4 regions of the Pseudomonas monsensis genome follow, and region 2 is predicted to be linked to each of the others. Evidence: predicted binding sites of a transcription regulator. Region 2 holds the regulator's gene; each other region holds the start of a gene.

Region 1 (4,860 bases), 1.0 Mb from region 2:
TCGGTCTTTCAGGTCGATGTGTGACGCCAGACACCTCGATCAGTCCCCTCTACCTCCTCCGGAGTGAGAGGGGACTGATTGGGGGATGCTCGCGAAGTACGCCGACCTGTGATTTCTGCTGTGAATCCATAATCGACTCGGTATTTCAGGTCGATGTTTGACGTCAGCACACCTCGATCGGTCCCCTCTCCCTCCGGGAGAGGGCTAGGGTGAGGGGCTTTTCAAGCAGCCAGAGCTTTTCAGCCAAGCAACTCACTCATGGCAATGATCTGCTCCGCCACCTGAATCAGCTTCTGCTGCCGGCTCATGGCCTGGCGGCGCATCAGGGTGTAAGCCTCTTCCTCATTGCAATCCTTCATCTTCATCAGCAACCCCTTGGCCAGCTCGATGCGCTTGCGCTCGGCCAGTTGCTGGTCGCGCGCCTGCAGTTGCGCACGCAAGGCCTGATCGCTTTCGAAGCGCGCCATGGCCACATCCAGAATCGGCTGCAAGCGTTGTGCGTGAATGCCTTCGACGATGTAGGCGCTGACCCCGGACCTGATTGCCTGACGCATCACCCCCGGATCATGTTCATCGGTAAACATCACGATCGGCCTGGGCTGGTCGCGGCTGACCAGCACCACTTGTTCCATGACATCGCGGCCGGGTGACTCGGTATCGATCAGGATTACGTCCGGGCGCACCGTTTCGACGCGGGCCGGCAGGTCGATGGTCAGACCGGATTCGTCGATCACCTCGAAACCGGCTTCAGTCAACGCGGCTTTCAGGCGACCGACTTTTTTCGCCGTGTCGTTGATCAGCAGAATGCGCAACATGTTGGCGGTCTCCTGTCAGCGGCGGGCGAGTAGGGGAGCGTCATCGCTCAGGGCGTGCAGCTTGAAGCTGCGGGCGAAACCGGCCGGATCGCTGCCGTCCCAGACCTTGCCGTCGAGCAACTGGCTGCTGCGCATGTCGGTGCCCCACGCGGCGACGCCGACAGCGGTGGCGGCGTCGCGGTAGATATCCAGTTGCTGAACCTGGCGGGCGACGGCGAGGTAATCCGGGTCTTCGCGCAGCAGGCCCCAGCGGCGGAACTGGGTCATGAACCACATACCGTCCGATAGATACGGCAGATTCACCTCGCCGTTGCCGTGAAAACGCAGCGCGTGCGGATCCTGCCAGCGATTGCCGAGGCCGTCGGCATAATCACCGAGAAAACGCGGTTCGATGCACGAAAGCGGAGCGTCCAGATATTCCGGCGCGCTGAGCAATTGTGCGGTGCTGCGGCGGTTTTCCGGACTTTCTTCGATAAAGCGGCTGGCTTCCAGGACCGCCATCACCAGCGCCCGCGCGGTATTGGGGTACTGCTCGACAAATTCACGGGTGCAGCCAAGGATTTTTTCCGGGTGATCGGGCCAGATGCTCTGGCTGGTCGCCATCGTGAAACCGAGATCCTGCTGCACCGCGCTGGCTGCCCACGGTTCGCCGACGCAAAATCCGTCGATGCGCCCGGCCTGCAAGTGCGCAACCATTTGCGGTGGCGGCACCACCACACTGTCGACGTCCTGCAACGGATGAATGCCCTGGCTCGCCAGCCAATAGTAGAGCCACATGGCATGGGTGCCGGTGGGAAACGTCTGGGCGAAGGTCAGTTTTGCGCGGCTTTGGTGCACGTGGCGATCCAGCGCTTCAGGACTGATCACGCCGAGGTTTTGCAGGCCGTGGGAGAGGTTGAGGCTCTGACCGTTCTGGTTCAGGCCCATCAACACCGCCATGTCCGTCGAAGCGACGCCGCCGATGCCCAGATGGACGGCGTAGATCAGGCCGTAAAGGCTATGGGCGGCGTCGAGTTCACCGCTGACCAGTTTGTCGCGCAGATTGGCCCACGACGTCTGGCGCTTGAGGTTGAGGGTCAGGCCATAAGGCTGAGCGAAGCCTTGAGTGGCAGCGACGACGACCGAGGCGCAATCGCTCAGGGCCATGAAACCGAGGTCGATCGCGCTTTTTTCCGGGGCATCACTGCCATTGACCCAGGCCAGCGGCCCGACGGACGAATCATTCATAAAAAGCCACCTTGAAAAAAAACGCCGTCCCGGGCTTTTGCACAGGCAAAAACCGAGGACGACGCCATTGTCCTGAGCCGCACGCCGTCGTTGGCTTGCAGGCTGATACCGGGGAAAGGTGCAAGGCATATGCCACTCGTGGCGATTTGCGCGTGCGCCTCGCGCGCCGGGGTGTTGCCCGGCTATAATCGCCGCCTCTTTTCGCCGCCCGAGTCATCGCCGCCCATGTACACCCTGGCCCGTCAGCTGTTGTTCAAACTTTCCCCGGAAACCTCTCACGATCTGTCGCTGGATCTGATCGGCGCGGGTGGGCGTCTGGGGCTCAACGGCATGCTGTGCAAGAAGCCGGCGCACGTGCCGGTGACGGTCATGGGCCTGGACTTCCCGAACCCGGTGGGTCTGGCGGCCGGTCTGGACAAGAACGGCGCGGCCATCGACGGCTTTGCGCAACTGGGCTTCGGGTTTGTCGAAATCGGCACCGTGACCCCGCGTCCGCAGCCGGGCAACCCGAAACCGCGAATCTTCCGCCTGCCGGAAGCCGAAGCGATCATCAACCGTATGGGCTTCAACAACCTCGGTGTGGATAACCTGCTGGCGCGGGTCGCTGCAGCCAAATACAAGGGCGTGCTGGGGATCAACATCGGCAAGAACTTCGACACCCCGGTCGAGCGCGCGGTGGACGATTACCTGATCTGCCTGGACAAGGTGTATGCCCATGCCAGCTATGTCACGGTCAACGTCAGCTCGCCGAACACTCCGGGCCTGCGCAGCCTGCAGTTCGGTGATTCGCTCAAGCAATTGTTGGCGGATCTGGCGGCGCGTCGCGCCGAGCTGGCCCTGCGACACGGCAAGCATGTGCCGCTGGCGATCAAGATCGCTCCGGACATGACCGATGAAGAGACCGCGCAAGTGGCTCAGGCGCTGATCGAGACCGGTATGGACGCGGTGATCGCCACCAACACCACCCTGAGCCGCGTCGGCGTCGAAGGCATGGAGCACGGTGACGAGGCGGGCGGTCTGTCTGGCGCCCCGGTGCGTGACAAGAGCACCCACACCGTGAAGGTGCTGGCGGCGGAACTGGGTGGCCGGTTGCCGATCATCGCGGCCGGCGGCATTACTGAAGGCAAGCATGCGGCCGAGAAGATTACGGCGGGTGCGAGCCTGGTGCAGATTTATTCGGGCTTCATCTATAAAGGCCCGGCGCTGATCCGCGAATCGGTCGACGCCATCGCCGCCCTGCGTTGATCCAATTGTGGGAGCGAGCTTGCTCGCGAAAGCGGTGTGTCAGTCTCTGTAGATATTGACTGAATAGACGCTTTCGCGAGCAAGCTCGCTCCCACCGGTGTGTGCAGCACAAATAATGTGACAGGCATAAAAAAGGGCTCCTCGAAGGAGCCCCTGGGCCGTAGCCCGCCGTCCGGGAAGGACGTGCATGGTAAGTCGCTAGAAATTCAGATTGTCGTGTTGCAGTCAGTGCCCTGTGTCAGCCAACGGCGTGAAGTTCGTTGAGTCTGTGGATTCCCGCAGTGCCGGTCATACCGTCCCAGTTGTCGCCGCGTCCTTCTCGCCAGCCGTTGATCCAGGCTTGGCGTACCGACGGTAGAGTAAATGGGCAAAGCTCACGGGATTTGCCACCAACGCCATATTGATATCCGCGCAAAAATGCTCTTTCCAACGGATCACGCTTAAGTCTTCTCATAGGGTGTTTCCCTCACTTGTTGACTGTTTGTGTCGCGTTGACCTCAACCGAGGTCTGGCAGAAAACTCTGCCGGGGTGCGGCTCGCTGCCGGCGTGGCGAGCCAAGGTGTTGACGCCGTTGCGACGTCAACCTGTGGTCAGTTCTAACCAATGAGTCACACCGAGGGAATGATCGTTTTGTCATAAGGACGTAACGAAAATAGTGCTACAGCCATAAGTAACGACGGGTTTCATGAACGTTTTTTCCGCAAACCCCGGTATGATCGGCTCCGCGCTGGATGGTGGGGTTAATCCTTTAGTGAGAATGACCCACGTTTGCGCTAGGTTAATAAGCGACGAAGGGTCGCTTTAAGACTTTTTGTTTCATCAACTTTTTTATCTGTCCCGGCATCTAAGCTCCTTTAACCCGAGCAGCGGGGATGGAACGGCACACCTTCGTGCCACGCGGGCGCTCTTTTAGAAAAGCGCCTGATTGAAAACCGGATCGGCAATGCGTTGCCGATTCACTAGCCAAAGGCTCTGGAAATACCATGTCCGACCGTTTCGAACTCTTCCTCACTTGCCCTAAAGGCCTTGAAGGCCTGCTCATCGAGGAAGCCGTCGGGCTTGGCCTTGAAGAAGCGCGCGAGCACACTTCCGCCGTGCGTGGCATGGCGAGCATGGAAACCGCTTATCGCCTGTGCCTTTGGTCGCGTCTGGCCAACCGCGTGTTGCTGGTGCTCAAGCGTTTCCCGATGAAGGACGCCGAAGACCTGTATCACGGCGTGCTCGACATCGACTGGCAGGATCACATGCTGGCCGACGGCACCCTGGCTGTCGAATTCAGCGGCCACGGCTCGGGTATCGACAACACCCACTTCGGTGCCCTCAAAGTCAAAGACGCCATCGTCGACAAACTGCGCACCCCGCAGGGCGATCGCCCGAGCATCGACAAGCTCAACCCGGACTTGCGCATTCACCTGCGTCTGGATCGCGGCGAAGCGATCCTCTCCCTCGACCTCTCCGGCCACAGCCTGCACCAGCGCGGCTATCGCTTGCAGCAGGGCGCGGCGCCGCTGAAGGAAAACCTCGCCGCGGCGATTCTGATCCGTTCCGGCTGGCCACGCATTGCGGCCGAAG
Region 2 (4,860 bases):
GGCGGTGTATCGACTGGCGTAGGCATGAAAGCGTATCTGAAGGAAAGCAGGATACACCTGCTATCGAACGTAAGAGGACAGTATGAGGCTCGTTAAAACCCTCCCTATTTTGCTCAGTCTGGGCGCAGCACTGGGAAGCGTGAGCGCCTGGGCTCTGCCGAACGATCAGCAGCAACCAATCCGCATCCAGGCCGACGACGCCCAACTGGACGACAAGAACGGCATCGCCACCTATAAAGGTGACGTGATCATCACCCAGGGTTCGATGAAGGTGACCGGCAACACCGTGACCATCACTCGCACCCCGAGCGGTGATATCGACGTGGTGACCTCGGTGGGCAACCTCGCCTACTTCGAACAACTGCAGACCGCTGGCGACACCAAGCCGGTTCAGGGCTGGGGCGTGACGATCCAGTACCATGCCGCGCAGAATCGCGTCGTACTGATCGACAAGGCCAAGGTTGTCGACAAGGACAACAACACCACCCAGGGCGAGAAAATCGTCTACGACACCGTGAAGAAACTCGCCAGCGCCGGTCGCGCGACCGGCAGCAAGGTCACCGAATCGCGTCCGCGTATCGACATGGTGATCCAGCCGAAGAAGAAAACCGACGAGAAAACCCAGTAATGGCAACTCTGAAAGCTCAGCACCTGGCCAAGGCCTATAAAAGCCGCCAGGTCGTGCGTGACGTCAGCCTGTCGATCGACAGCGGCCAGATCGTCGGCCTGCTCGGCCCTAACGGCGCCGGCAAGACGACGTGCTTCTACATGATCGTCGGCCTGGTGCAGGCCGATCAGGGCCGCGTACTGATCGACGATCTGGACGTCAGCCACCAGCCGATGCACGGTCGTGCCAAGGCCGGTATCGGCTATCTGCCGCAAGAAGCGTCGATCTTCCGCAAACTGTCGGTGGCCGACAACATCATGGCCATCCTCGAGACCCGCCCGGAACTCGACAAGGCAGGCCGTCGCAAGGAGCTGGAAAGCCTGCTGCAGGAATTCCACATCAGCCACATCCGCGACAACCTCGGCATGAGCCTGTCCGGTGGTGAACGCCGCCGGGTGGAAATCGCCCGCGCCCTGGCGACTGCACCGAAGTTCATCCTGCTCGACGAACCGTTCGCCGGTGTCGACCCGATCTCGGTCGGCGACATCAAGCAGATCATCCACCATCTCAAGGCCAAGGGCATCGGCGTACTGATCACCGACCACAACGTCCGCGAGACGCTGGACATCTGCGAAACCGCTTACATCGTCAACGACGGCCAGTTGATTGCCGAAGGCGACGCAGAAACCATTCTGGCCAACGATCTGGTCAAAGAAGTGTATCTGGGTCACGAGTTCCGCCTGTAAGCGCGACGTCCCGGTGGTTCGCGAGGGCGCTGTATCGTTGAAGCAGTTTTTTATACGTTTTAATTGTTACAGCGCTCTAGGCAAACACTTCAGTTTCAGGCATATAATTTGCTTAAGTTTGGCGCTTCGGCGCCCTGTAGTGGATGGCGCATAGCGCCGGCGAATAAGGTGTTAAGCCCCTGCCATGAAACCATCGCTAGTCTTGAGAATGGGCCAGCAGCTGACGATGACACCGCAGCTGCAACAGGCCATCCGCCTGCTCCAATTGTCGACCCTGGATCTGCAACAGGAAATCCAGGAGGCCCTGGAATCCAATCCGATGCTCGAACGCCAGGAAGAAGGCGACGACTTCGACAACTCCGACCCGCTGGCCGACAACGCCGAACACAAGCCCAATACTGAAATCCAGGAACCTTCCTACCAGGAATCCGCCCCGACGGTGGACAACCTCGAGGAGGGCGAATGGAACGAGCGCATCCCCAACGAGCTGCCGGTCGACACCGCGTGGGAAGACGTCTACCAGACCAGCGCCAGCAGCCTGCCCAGCAGCGATGATGACGAGTGGGATTTCACCACCCGCACTTCTGCCGGCGAGAGCCTGCAAAGCCACCTGTTGTGGCAACTCAATCTTGCCCCGATGTCCGACACCGATCGCCTGATCGCCGTGACGCTGATCGACTGCATCAACAACCAGGGCTACCTGGACGAGACCCTTGAAGAGATTCTCGAGGCATTCGACCCGGAACTGGATATCGAACTGGACGAAATCGAAGCCGTCCTGCACCGCATCCAGCAATTCGAGCCGGCCGGTATCGGTGCGCGCAACCTCGGTGAATGCCTGCTGCTGCAACTGCGCCAGTTGCCCGCCAAGACGCCGTGGCTCGCGGAAGCCAAACGCCTGGTCACCGATTACATCGACCTGCTCGGCAGCCGGGATTACAGCCAGTTGATGCGCCGCATGAAGCTCAAGGAAGACGAGCTGCGCCAGGTCATCGAACTGGTGCAAAGCCTCAATCCGCGTCCCGGTTCACAGATCGAATCGACCGAAGCCGAATACGTGGTACCGGACGTCATCGTGCGCAAGGACAACGAGCGCTGGCTGGTCGAACTGAACCAGGAATCAGTGCCACGCCTGCGGGTCAACGCGCAGTACGCCGGTTTCGTCCGTCGCGCCGACACCAGTGCCGACAACACCTTCATGCGCAATCAGTTGCAGGAAGCCCGCTGGTTCATCAAGAGCCTGCAGAGCCGCAACGAGACCCTGATGAAAGTTGCCACGCAGATCGTCGAGCATCAGCGCGGCTTTCTGGAGTACGGCGACGAGGCCATGAAACCGCTGGTCCTGCATGACATCGCTGAAGCGGTAGGCATGCACGAATCGACGATTTCCCGGGTGACCACGCAGAAATTCATGCATACCCCGCGCGGTATTTATGAACTGAAATACTTTTTCTCCAGCCACGTCAGCACCTCCGAAGGCGGCGAATGCTCGTCCACGGCGATCCGCGCGATCATCAAAAAACTGGTTGCCGCGGAAAATCAGAAAAAGCCGTTGAGTGACAGCAAGATCGCTGGTTTACTGGAGGCACAAGGCATTCAGGTGGCTCGCCGCACCGTCGCCAAGTACCGCGAATCCCTCGGGATCGCGCCTTCGAGCGAACGCAAGCGGTTGATGTAAGCCACGTTACAGCGTTCCAGTGGCAGGCTATCCAGCCTGCCGCTTTATGCACTGGCAACGAAGGAGAAGCTGTATGCAAGTCAACATCAGTGGACACCAACTGGAAGTGACCGAACCTCTGCGCGATTACATCAATGAGAAACTTCAACGATTAGAGCGCCATTTCGACAAGATCACCAACGTGCAAGTCACGATGTGCGTCGAAAAGCTGAAGCAGAAAATCGAAGCCACCTTGCATATTCCCGGCAGCGAAGTGGTCGCCAACGCAGAAGATACTGATATGTATGCTGCGATCGACTCACTCACCGACAAGCTGGATCGCCAACTCAAAAAGCATAAGGAAAAGACCCAGAGCCTGCTCCAGGGCGCTACCGGTCGATAACCCCCCTACTCCATGATCCGACTTGAAAGTATCCTGACCCCCGGCCGTTCCCTCGTGAACGTGCCGGGCGGCAGTAAAAAGAAAGCCCTCGAACAGATTGCCAACCTGATCGCCCGTGAAGTGCCTGATCTGGAGATGCAAGATGTCTTCGAGGCGTTGATTGCCCGTGAAAAACTCGGTTCCACCGGTTTTGGTAACGGCATCGCCATTCCTCATTGCCGCCTCAAGGGTTGCGAAGCGCCAATCAGCGCATTGATGCACCTTGATGCACCCATCGATTTCGATGCCATCGACGGCGCTCCGGTTGACCTGCTGTTCGTCCTGCTGGTGCCGGAAGCTGCCACCGATGCTCACCTGGAATTACTGCGCCAGATCGCCAGCATGCTCGATCGCAAGGAAGTTCGTGAAAAACTGCGCAGCGCATCGAGTAACGAAGCCTTGTATCAGGTCGTCCTGAGCGAGCAGAACGGTCACTAATCATGCGCTTGATCATTGTCAGCGGCCGCTCCGGCTCGGGTAAAAGCACCGCTCTGGATGTCCTTGAGGACAACGGCTATTACTGCATCGACAACCTGCCAGCCGGCCTGCTGCCGGAACTGGCCGAACGCGCGCTGATTCATACCGAGCTGGCGCAACCGCTGGTGGCCGTGTCGATTGATGCGCGCAACCTGCCCAGCCATCTGTCGCGCTTTCCGGAGTTGCTTGAAGAAGTCCGCAGCCGCCACATCCAGTGCGATGTGTTGTACCTGGATGCCGACGAAGAAACCCTGCTCAAGCGTTTTTCGGAAACCCGTCGCCGCCACCCTTTGAGCACGGCCAATCGTTCATTGGCCGAAGCGATCAGTGATGAAACCGCTCTCCTCGGCCCGATTGCCGATCTGGCCGACCTGAAAATCAACACCACCAACCTCAACCTCTACCAGTTGCGCGACACCATCAAGTTGCGCCTGCTGAACCAGCCGGAGCCGGGAACGGCCTTTCTGGTCGAGTCATTCGGCTTCAAGCGCGGGATGCCGGTGGATGCGGACCTGGTGTTCGACGTCCGCTGCCTGCCCAATCCTTACTGGAAACCGGAGCTGCGCGCGCAGTCCGGGCTGGACGCACCCGTGGCCGAGTACCTGGCGGCGCAACCGGAAGTCGAGGAGATGTTTCAGGACATCTTCAGCTATCTGCACAAGTGGCTGCCGCGCTTCGCCGCGAGTAACCGCGCCTACGTCACCATTGCCATTGGCTGCACCGGCGGGCATCACCGCTCCGTCTACCTGACCGAACGCCTGGGTCAGGCCCTGCAGAAAACCCTGAAGAACGTCCAGGTTCGCCACCGCGACCTCACTTAAAGGATTCACACCGCGATGCCTGCTCTGGAAATCGAAATCATCAATAAACTGGGCTTGCATGCCCGCGCGTCCGCCAAGTTCGTTGGCGTGGCCGGCCAATATCCCGATTG
Region 3 (4,860 bases), 2.8 Mb from region 2:
AAGGCGAGGGACTCGTTTTGCAGCAACTCCAGCAATTGTTGAGCTGGAGCAAAGTCGTCGATGATCAGTTGCAATAAATTAGTGTCGTGCATGGCTGGCCTTGGTTTCTAAGCGTCCAAAAGCCTCGCGCTGGCGGTGGCCTAGCGCTGGGCTTCGAAGTTGAGCAGTTTGCTGGCTACACGGTTGCTGTCGACTTTATAGCTGCCATCGGCAATCGCGGCTTTCAACTCGGCCACACGGGCTTTGTCGACAGCAGGCTGATCGCGCAGCTTGTCAGTGACCTTCTGCAACTGTTGAGCCTCATTACTGAGGTGTACCGATTCCCCGCTTTTTGCGGTACTGGCCGATTCGGCCGGGGTATTCAGCGGTGCGGAAGTGCCGTTTTCAACGGTTTCCTTCGGCGCGCTGGTACGCGTACTGCCTGTAAGTGACGAGGAGCTGTTCAAACGGCTGAAATCGATGACCATGATAAAAAACCTCTGGGAATTTGGACGCTTGCCATGTTTTCGGCCATCCCCTGGAAAACTTTAGGCCCATTTGGCAATGAGCCTCATGTACCGGCGCGTGTCCTGCTGCGGCACAGTTTAGGGAAGCGGCGAGGTCGGCGCCAGTTTTCTGCTCAGTGGTTCACATGGCCACTTCCACTTGGCCGGGCGCGATGACCTGCGCCTTGATGACCCGCTGGGAGTTGAGGTTTTTCACCCGGATCTGCTCCTTCAAACCGCCGTTGGACAGGGCTTCGCCCGGCATTCGCACAGCCAGCGTACCGCTGCGGGCGATGATGACCACTTGATCGCCCTTGCGAATGACTTCTGCCTGTTCCAGGTGCACTTGGGTAATCACCTGATCGGCGACCGTTGGTCGGGTCAATTTCTGCCCGATCGCTTCGTCTACCGACGTCAGAAATCCCTGATTGATCAGGCTGACGTCGCGCTCGCGCAAGGTCACGTCCCGCGGCTCGATAATGCCGGCGCGTTTGAGCGGCCGAGTGGTGGTCACAATCTCGCGAAACAGGCGGACTTGAGCGGGCACGAACACGGTCCAGGGCGAGGTGCCTTCACAGCGAACCTTTACCGTTACCCGGCCCAACGGACGTGCCGGACTCTCCAGGCTGGCTGTCAATTCCTTGTCGCACATAGGCATGTGCATGCGGGGGTCGAGCTGGTTTACTTCGATTTCGTAGCGGCCTTCCGTTTGACTGGTAGCCAGATAGTCTTCTACGGTGAACTCAAGAAAGCCCTGAGTGACGCCGATAAGCATGTCAGGCAAGGTAACCGCATCAGCAATGGCAGGGCTGCCAGCGAAAAAGAAGCAAACGGCGGACACCGCGCAAAGCCCTCTGCGAAGGGAAGATGTCAGGCGTCGGAAAAATGTCGTTTGAGCGTTCATACGAGTTAAAAAGCAAGCGCCGTGCCGTTTAGCAATGAATGTGCGTCGCAACAACACTTGGCGTTGGTGTAGGAGTCTGGGCATGGCTGGTGTAATGGATTCGGTAAACCAGCGCACGCAACTGGTAGGGCAGAATCGCCTGGAGCTGTTGTTGTTCCGTCTCGACGGTCATCAGCTCTACGGAATCAACGTGTTCAAGGTGCGGGAAGTGCTGCAATGCCCGTCGCTGACGTTGATGCCCAAGTCCAGTCCTGTCGTGTGCGGGGTGGCGAATATCCGGGGGGCAACCATTCCGATCCTCGATCTGGCAATGGCGACCGGTTCCGGGGCGTTGAAAGACAAGAACAGTCCGTTCGTGATCATTACGGAGTACAACACCAAGACCCAGGGTTTCCTGGTTCGCTCGGTGGAGCGCATCGTCAACATGAACTGGGAAGAGATCCATCCGCCACCCAAGGGCACGGGTCGCGATCACTACCTGACCGCTGTGACTCGAGTGGACAATCAGTTAGTCGAAATCATCGACGTCGAGAAAGTGCTGGCGGAAGTGGCGCCGACGCCGGAAGCGATTTCGGTGGGTGTGGTCGACGTCGAAACCCAGAGCAAGGCGTTGTCGCTGCGAGTGCTGACGGTCGATGACTCGTCGGTGGCGCGCAAGCAGGTCACGCGATGCCTGCAGACGGTCGGCGTCGAAGTGGTGGCGCTGAACGATGGCAAGCAGGCGCTGGACTACCTGCGCAAGCTGGTCGACGAGGGCAAGAAGCCGGAAGAAGAGTTCCTGATGATGATTTCCGACATCGAGATGCCGGAGATGGACGGGTACACCCTGACGGCGGAAATCCGCAGCGATCCACGCATGCAAAAGCTTCATATCATCCTGCATACTTCGTTGTCGGGGGTATTCAATCAGGCGATGGTCAAGAAAGTCGGTGCCGATGACTTCCTGGCCAAATTCCGTCCTGATGACCTGGCATCCCGGGTAGTCGACCGGATCAAAGCAGCAGATATCAGCTAGGGGCGCTTTGCCCCTGGCGGTCAACACGATTTAAGAGGCGGCATCATTGTCTACGGGTAATTTGGATTTCGAACAGTTCCGGGTCTTCCTGGAAAAAGCCTGTGGCATTTTGCTCGGTGAAAACAAGCAGTACCTGGTCTCGAGCCGTCTCAACAAACTGATGGAGCAGCAAGGCATCAAATCCCTGGGTGAGCTGGTTCAGCGCATCCAGACCCAGCCGCGCAGCGGTTTGCGCGAGCAGGTGGTCGATGCCATGACGACCAACGAAACCCTGTGGTTTCGTGACACCTATCCGTTTGAAGTCTTGAAGAACAAGGTGCTGCCCGAGGCGATCAAGGCCAGCCCCAACCAGCGTCTGCGGATCTGGTCGGCGGCGTGCTCGTCGGGTCAGGAACCGTATTCGCTGTCGATGTCGATCGACGAGTTCGAGCGCAGCAACCTCGGCCAGTTGAAGATGGGCGTGCAGATCGTTGCCACGGATTTGTCCGGCAGCATGCTGACCAACTGCAAGACCGGCGAGTACGACAGCCTGGCGATTGGTCGCGGCTTGTCCGCCGACCGTCTGCAGCGTTACTTCGACCCGAAAGGGCCGGGGCGCTGGGTGATCAAGGCGCCGATCAAGAACCGGGTGGAATTCCGTTCGTTCAACCTGCTCGACAGCTACGCCAGTCTGGGCAAGTTCGACATCGTGTTCTGCCGCAACGTGCTGATCTACTTCTCCGCCGAGGTGAAGAAAGACATCCTGTTGCGCATTCACAGCACGCTGAAACCGGGCGGGTATCTGTTCCTTGGCGCTTCCGAAGCGTTGAACGGTTTGCCGGATCATTACCAGATGGTCCAGTGCAGCCCGGGGATCATTTACCAGGCGAAGTGATTGGCTGCAGCAACACAAAAAAACGGGAGGCCCTAAAAGGCCTCCCGTTTTTTTGTGCCTGGCATTCAGTCTCAATTCACCCCAAACCCCCTGTAGGAGTGAGCCTGCTCGCGATAGCGGTAGCACATCCAACATCATCGGCGCCTGCACACCGCTATCGCGAGCAGGCTCACTCCTCCAGAGGACATTGGTGGGTGAGAAGGGAGGGCAAGCGGCAGAAAAGCGGCATCCGGCGGAAACCGGTTGCCGCTTTTCTGGCATTGCCGCATTGCCGATCCCCCGCCAGGCCCCGGTTTACGGGGGTTCTTCTGTTTGGCACGGCCCTTGCTAAAGCTCAGGTACGAAAAACCGGTCACCTGAAGGTTCCCGACATGAGCATCAGCTTCGACAAAGCGCTCGGCATTCACGAACAAGCATTGGGCTTCCGCGCCCAGCGTGCCGAAGTGTTGGCCAACAACATCGCCAACGCCGACACCCCGAACTACAAGGCGCGGGATCTGGACTTCTCCAAAGTGCTCGAAGCACAGACCGAGAAAACCAAACGCGGTGGCACGTTTGCCCTGAACATGACCAACAGCCGTCACATCGAGGCCGAAGGTCTGGGCAATGGCGACGAATCGCTGATGTATCGCACACCGATGCAGCCTTCGATCGACCAGAACACCGTGGACGCTCAACTGGAGCAGTCGAACTACGCGGAAAACGCGGTCGGCTTCCAGGCCAGCTTCACCCTGCTCAACAGCAAATTCAAAGGGCTGGTGTCAGCCCTGCGCGGAGAGTAATCCATGTCCCTGTCCAGCGTTTTCAACATTGCCGGCAGCGGCATGAGCGCACAAACCACGCGTCTGAACACCGTGGCCTCGAACATCGCCAACGCCGAAACCGTTTCGTCGAGCATCGACCAGACCTACCGCGCCCGTCACCCGGTGTTCGCCACCATGTTCCAGGGCGGCCAGAACAGCGGCAGCAACTCGCTGTTCCAGAGTCAGGACGCTGCCGGTCAAGGCGTGCAGGTGCTTGGTGTGGTCGAAGACCAGAGCAACCTCGAAGCGCGTTACGAGCCGAACCATCCGGCCGCCGACGCCAAGGGCTACGTCTACTACCCGAACGTCAACGTGGTGGAAGAAATGGCTGACATGATTTCCGCGAGCCGTTCGTTCCAGACCAACGCCGAAATGATGAACACCGCCAAAACCATGATGCAGAAGGTACTGACCCTCGGTCAGTAATAAGGGGCGACTGCCATGAGTGTTTCCGATTCCACCAGCGGCGTGAATATCAAGGACGTCCTGTCCAATTCTTCGGTCAAGACCGGGACGACCACCGGCGGCCTGGCTGCAGCCACCAATAGTGCCACCGGCAAGCAGGCCCTGGGCAAAGATGCGTTTCTGCAACTGCTGGTCACCCAGCTGAAAAACCAGAACCCGCTCGATCCGCAGGACAACAGCGAGTTCGTCGCGCAACTGGCGCAGTTCAGCAGCCTGGAAGGCATCACCACGCTGAACACCACCGTCAGTGGCATCGCCGGCAACTACAACTCCTCGCAGGCCCTGCAGGCGTCGTCGCTGGTCGGTCGCTCGGT
Region 4 (4,860 bases), 2.1 Mb from region 2:
GCACGACCAACATCGACGACCTGCTGATCCCGCAGCCCGCCGACAGCGGGACGAAAGGCACCGCTGCCAAACCGGCCGGCAACGCCAAACCGCTGGGCATTCACATCGGCGGCATCGCCATCAATGACGGTTCAGCCAACTTCGCCGACTTCAGCCTGACGCCGAATTTCGCCACCGCGATTCAACAGCTCAATGGCCAGATCGGCACCATCGACAGTCGCCAGGCCAAACCGGCCAGCGTCGACATCAAAGGCAAGGTCGACCGCTATGCACCGGTCACCATCAAAGGGGCGGTCAACCCGTTCGACCCGATGGCCAGCCTCGACATCGCCACCAGCTTCAAACGGGTCGAGCTGACCACCCTGACGCCCTACTCCGGCAAGTTCGCCGGCTACCGCATCCGCAAGGGCCGGCTCAACCTCGACCTGCATTACCTGATCACCAAGGGCCAGCTCAAGGCCGAGAACAAAGTGGTGGTCGAACAGCTACAACTGGGTGAAAAAGTCGACAGTCCGGATGCCGTGAGCCTGCCGTTGAAACTGGCGATCGCCTTGCTCAAGGACGTCGATGGCAAGATTTCCATCGAACTGCCGGTGACCGGCGACCTGAACAATCCACAGTTCAGCGTGATGCCGATTGTCTGGCAGACCTTGCGCAACCTGATTGTCAAAGCCGCTGCGGCGCCGTTCAAGATGATTGGCGGGCTGATCAGCGGTGGCAGTTCCGAAGACCTCGGCACCGTGTCCTTCGCGCCGGGCTCCAGTGAACTGAGCAAGGATGCCGAAGCTGCACTGGACAAGTTGGCCAAGGCGCTCAAGGAACGCCCGGCCCTGCGCCTGGAAATCGAAGGCACCGCCGCCAAAAGCAGCGACGGCCCGCTGCTTGCCGAGCAACGGCTGGAACGCGAATACCAGTACAACTACTACAAGATGCTCCAGCGCCGCGGCGACAAGGTGCCGGCTCAGGCGTCGCTCCTGCAAGTACCGGACGACGAGAAAGGTCCGTTGCTCGAAGGCATCTACCGCACGCGTCTGAAAACCCAGCCGCCCGCCGAATGGAAGGATCTGGGCAAGGAAGAACGCACGGCGAAGATGCGTGCAGGCTTGATCACGTTCTGGGGCGCAAGTGATGTACTGCTGCGTCAACTAGGCCAGGACCGCGCCAGCAGTATCAAGGATTACCTCGTCGACAAAGGCCAACTGGCGGACGACCGCGTTTACTTCATCGACGCCAACCTGGGCGAAGCCGAAAGCGATGGCCGGGTCGTGACGCAAATGCACCTGGATGCCGAATGATGAACATCAAGTGGCTACCCGCTTTGCTACTGACGTTCACTGTGGGCCATGCCTTGGCGTCCGACACTTTACGCTGCGGCAGCCAGCTGGTCAGCCTCGGCGACCGCGCCAGCGAAGTGCTGCAGAAGTGTGGCGAGCCGATCAGCCGCGATGCCCTCGGCTACAAGCGCAGCGCCAATCGCCGCGAAGAGTTTCAGGTCGAGGAATGGACCTACGGCCCGAGCAACGGCATGTACCAGTACCTGCGCTTTGAAGGCAATCGCCTGCGGCAGATCAACAGCAAGCGCGGTAACTGAGCCGCACCGATTGCCCTTGCAGGAGTGAGCCTGCTCACGCCTACAGCTGTTTTGTGGTGCTCCTGAAATAGAACAGGCCCCGACACAAGTGCCGGGGCCCGCAATGGTCACATCCGTGTGACCGTTCGCATGAACTCTAAAGTTGCGGCAGACGTATTACTCGGCCCGTCTGTCGCGCCTTCTCCCGGTCCAGGCGAGAAGTCATGCCTTACTCGGCTTTCAGGCCGTCAGCGGAAACCGCTTTGACGCCTTTGATTTTTTTGGTGATCGCTACAGCGGTAGCTTTCTGAGATTCAGTTACAGCTACAGTCGACGACAGCGATACAACACCTTTGTTGGTTTCGACTTTGATGTCAGTACCAGGGATGCCTTTTTCGGTTACCAGGTCGCTTTTGACTTTGGTAGTGATCCAGGTATCGGAAGTAGCTTCTTTAGCCTTGGTCATCTCACCAGCGGCCAGCGTCATTGGAGCCTGGGTCGACTGGGTGGTTTGTGCAAATGCGCCGGAGGCCATGGTCAGGGTCAGCGCGGTAGCAGCAGCGGCAGTGATAGCGAACTTCTTCATACGAGTAACTCCTGTTTTTCTGGAAAGTCTGCTGGTTGTCTTGTCAGCAGGGTTACTCAGGTAGTTGCGAACGTTGTGCCAACTTTTGACAATGATAAAAAATCATAAAAATCAATAAGTTAAGAATTATGTAAATTTCCGGATTCATGCAATTTGCATGACTCGACGTAAAGTCGCATGCAAGTTGCGGTTTTTTGAAAAGTTCCTAAGACGCTGAAATTATTGAAACTTTTATTTGGGGAAAGGCAATGAAAATGCCCCGCAAAGCGGGGCATTTTATTCGACGAAGGCCTGTATCAAGCCCCGCTGCCCGGGCAACCTTTAGGCGCGTAATCGGGGTTGACGGTAGAGGCACAACTCCAGACCCCGGCCGTAGTCCCTGTCGCAGCGCCCGTGCGGGTCAGGGTGATGGTTTTGCCCAACACAGGGCCCGGCGCATTGGCCAATGTGCAAACAATGGTGCCGGCCCCGGATGACGCCGTGCCCGACACACTCACCGTGCCGCAATTGGTCGTGGTGTACGTCGCAGCGCCAGTGACCAAGGTACTGGTCGGGTCAGTCCCCTGATTGATGGTGTCCTCGAAAGGCACCTTCAGCGCACTGATTTCCGCCAGCCCCGCCGTCACCTTCGACCGCGCCTGATACTTGGTGTACTGCGGCAAGGCGATGGTCGCCAGAATCCCGATGATCGCTACCACGATCAGCAACTCGATCAGAGTGAAACCTTGTTGTTTTTTCATAGACACGCTCCATGCATGAGTCGAATTCTCATGATCTGCAAGGGACGGAGCATAGGCCATGCCAATGCCTGCAAAGCCCCGTTCATTCGACGCGAAGCGCCTGCAACGCCATTTCCTACAGCCTGCAACCGCACTATCTGACACTTTTTGTCACCTGCGCCGGCCGTGTTTGGCGCTGTCACTTGACTAGGCTATAAGTCATGAACGGCAAGCGTGCGGAATCCCCATGAATGACATCGCTCTGAGCGGTCTGGCCAAGCAACTGGTGCAGGCGCAACTGTTGACGGAAACAAGCGCCCAGCAAGCCTGGCAACAGGCCCAGCGCAATCGCCTGTCGCTGGTCAGTTATCTGGTACAGAACAAACTGGTGAAAAGCTCACAGGTGGCCGAGATCGCTTCCGAGCATTTCGGCATGGCGTTCCTCGACCTCAATTGCCTCGACAAGGAAACCCAGCCCAAAGGGCTGGTCAGCGAAAAACTGGTACGCCAGCACCACGCCCTGCCGCTGTGGCGGCGTGGCAACAAACTGTTCGTGGGCATTTCCGACCCGAGCAATCATCAAGCGATCAACGATATCCAGTTCAGCACCGGGTTAAGCACCGAAGCGATTCTGGTCGAGGAAGACAAGCTCACCGATGCCATCGAAAAATTCTTCGACACCCATGCCAGTGGCCTGGAAGACATGGCCGATGTCGATCTCGACGGCCTCGATGTCGAGTCCATCGACGACAGCAAGCAGGACGCCATCGGCGGGCTCGACGCCGACGATGCGCCGGTGGTGCGCTTCGTTCACAAGATGTTGCTCGATGCGATCAAGAGTGGCTCTTCCGACCTGCACTTCGAGCCCTACGAAAAGAACTACCGGGTGCGGGTGCGCACCGACGGCATTCTGCGCGAGGTGGCCAAGCCACCGATTCAACTGGCCGGGCGCATCGCCGCACGCCTGAAAGTCATGGCCAGTCTCGACATCTCGGAGCGGCGCAAACCTCAGGACGGGCGGATCAAGATGCGCCTGTCGAAGAGCAAGTCGATTGATTTCCGGGTCAACACCCTGCCGACCCTGTGGGGCGAAAAAGTGGTGATCCGGATCCTCGACCCGTCCAGCGCGCAGATCGGCATAGATGCACTGGGTTACGAGCCAGCGCAGAAAGAGCTGTACATGGCGGCGCTCAAGCAACCACAGGGCATGATCCTGGTAACAGGCCCGACCGGGTCAGGAAAAACCGTGTCGCTGTATACCGGCCTGAATATTCTCAATACCGTCGACATCAATATTTCCACTGCTGAAGACCCGGTGGAGATCAACATGGAAGGTATCAACCAGGTCAACGTCAATCCCAGACAAGGCCTGGATTTTGCCCAGGCCCTGCGCTCGTTTCTGCGTCAGGACCCGGACGTGATCATGGTCGGTGAGATCCGCGATCTGGAAACCGCCGAGATCGCCATCAAGGCAGCGCAGACCGGTCACCTGGTGCTCTCGACCCTGCACACCAACAGCGCTGCAGAAACCCTGACGCGCCTGCACAACATGGGCATTCCCGGTTTCAACATCGCCACCTCGGTCAGCCTGATCATTGCCCAGCGCCTGGCGCGCAAATTGTGCAGTCATTGCAAGAAGCCGATCGAGATCCCCCGCGAAACCCTGATCAAGGAAGGGTTCCCACCGGAACAGATCGGCAGTTTCACGATCTATGAGCCGGTCGGTTGCGATCACTGCAACGGCGGTTACAAGGGACGCGTGGGGATTTATGAAGTGGTGAAAAACACCCCCGAGCTGCAACGGCTGATCATGGCCGAAGGCAACTCGCTGGAAATCGACACCCAGATGCGCCGCGACGGCTTCGACAACCTGCGCACGTCGGGCCTGCGCAAGGCCATGCAAGGCATCACCAGCCTTGAAGAAATCAACCGGGTCACCAAGGACTGAACATGGCGGTCAAGGCAGCAAAAATAAGCGTCTACGC

What was found. The regulator sigma-54, encoded in region 2, starts transcription at its own class of promoters, with help from an activator protein. The targets are predictions, from matches to a motif close to ANTGGCATNNANNTTGCTNT.
Region 1: HV782_RS10110 (CmpA/NrtA family ABC transporter substrate-binding protein) is a predicted target of sigma-54. The motif match lies at 2,160-2,179, and genes of this name have one in related genera.
Region 3: flgB (flagellar basal body rod protein FlgB) is a predicted target of sigma-54. The motif match lies at 3,590-3,609, and genes of this name have one in related genera.
Region 4: HV782_RS24850 (pilin) is a predicted target of sigma-54. The motif match lies at 2,943-2,962, and genes of this name have one in related genera.

What each region holds. Positions count from the first base shown of each region.
Region 1 covers NZ_CP077087.1:2,292,070-2,296,929, forward strand. Annotated here, with positions in the region: gene HV782_RS10105 (ANTAR domain-containing response regulator) at 240-815, opposite strand; gene HV782_RS10110 (CmpA/NrtA family ABC transporter substrate-binding protein) at 831-2,042, opposite strand; gene HV782_RS10115 (quinone-dependent dihydroorotate dehydrogenase) at 2,268-3,287, shown strand; gene rmf (ribosome modulation factor) at 3,526-3,741, opposite strand; gene rlmKL (bifunctional 23S rRNA (guanine(2069)-N(7))-methyltransferase RlmK/23S rRNA (guanine(2445)-N(2))-methyltransferase RlmL) at 4,272-4,860, shown strand, end outside.
Region 2 covers NZ_CP077087.1:1,268,026-1,272,885, reverse strand. Annotated here, with positions in the region: gene lptC (LPS export ABC transporter periplasmic protein LptC) at 1-96, shown strand, start outside; gene lptA (lipopolysaccharide transport periplasmic protein LptA) at 83-628, shown strand; gene lptB (LPS export ABC transporter ATP-binding protein) at 628-1,353, shown strand; gene HV782_RS05340 (RNA polymerase factor sigma-54) at 1,538-3,031, shown strand; gene hpf (ribosome hibernation-promoting factor, HPF/YfiA family) at 3,105-3,413, shown strand; gene ptsN (PTS IIA-like nitrogen regulatory protein PtsN) at 3,426-3,890, shown strand; gene rapZ (RNase adapter RapZ) at 3,893-4,750, shown strand; gene HV782_RS05320 (HPr family phosphocarrier protein) at 4,766-4,860, shown strand, end outside.
Region 3 covers NZ_CP077087.1:4,920,087-4,924,946, reverse strand. Annotated here, with positions in the region: gene HV782_RS21720 (flagella synthesis protein FlgN) at 1-92, opposite strand, end outside; gene flgM (flagellar biosynthesis anti-sigma factor FlgM) at 141-467, opposite strand; gene flgA (flagellar basal body P-ring formation chaperone FlgA) at 628-1,389, opposite strand; gene HV782_RS21705 (chemotaxis protein CheV) at 1,472-2,404, shown strand; gene cheR (protein-glutamate O-methyltransferase CheR) at 2,451-3,278, shown strand; gene flgB (flagellar basal body rod protein FlgB) at 3,650-4,060, shown strand; gene flgC (flagellar basal body rod protein FlgC) at 4,064-4,507, shown strand; gene flgD (flagellar hook assembly protein FlgD) at 4,523-4,860, shown strand, end outside.
Region 4 covers NZ_CP077087.1:5,631,957-5,636,816, forward strand. Annotated here, with positions in the region: gene HV782_RS24835 (DUF748 domain-containing protein) at 1-1,295, shown strand, start outside; gene HV782_RS24840 (DUF2845 domain-containing protein) at 1,295-1,591, shown strand; gene HV782_RS24845 (BON domain-containing protein) at 1,800-2,156, opposite strand; gene HV782_RS24850 (pilin) at 2,453-2,896, opposite strand; gene pilB (type IV-A pilus assembly ATPase PilB) at 3,123-4,823, shown strand; gene HV782_RS24860 (type II secretion system F family protein) at 4,826-4,860, shown strand, end outside.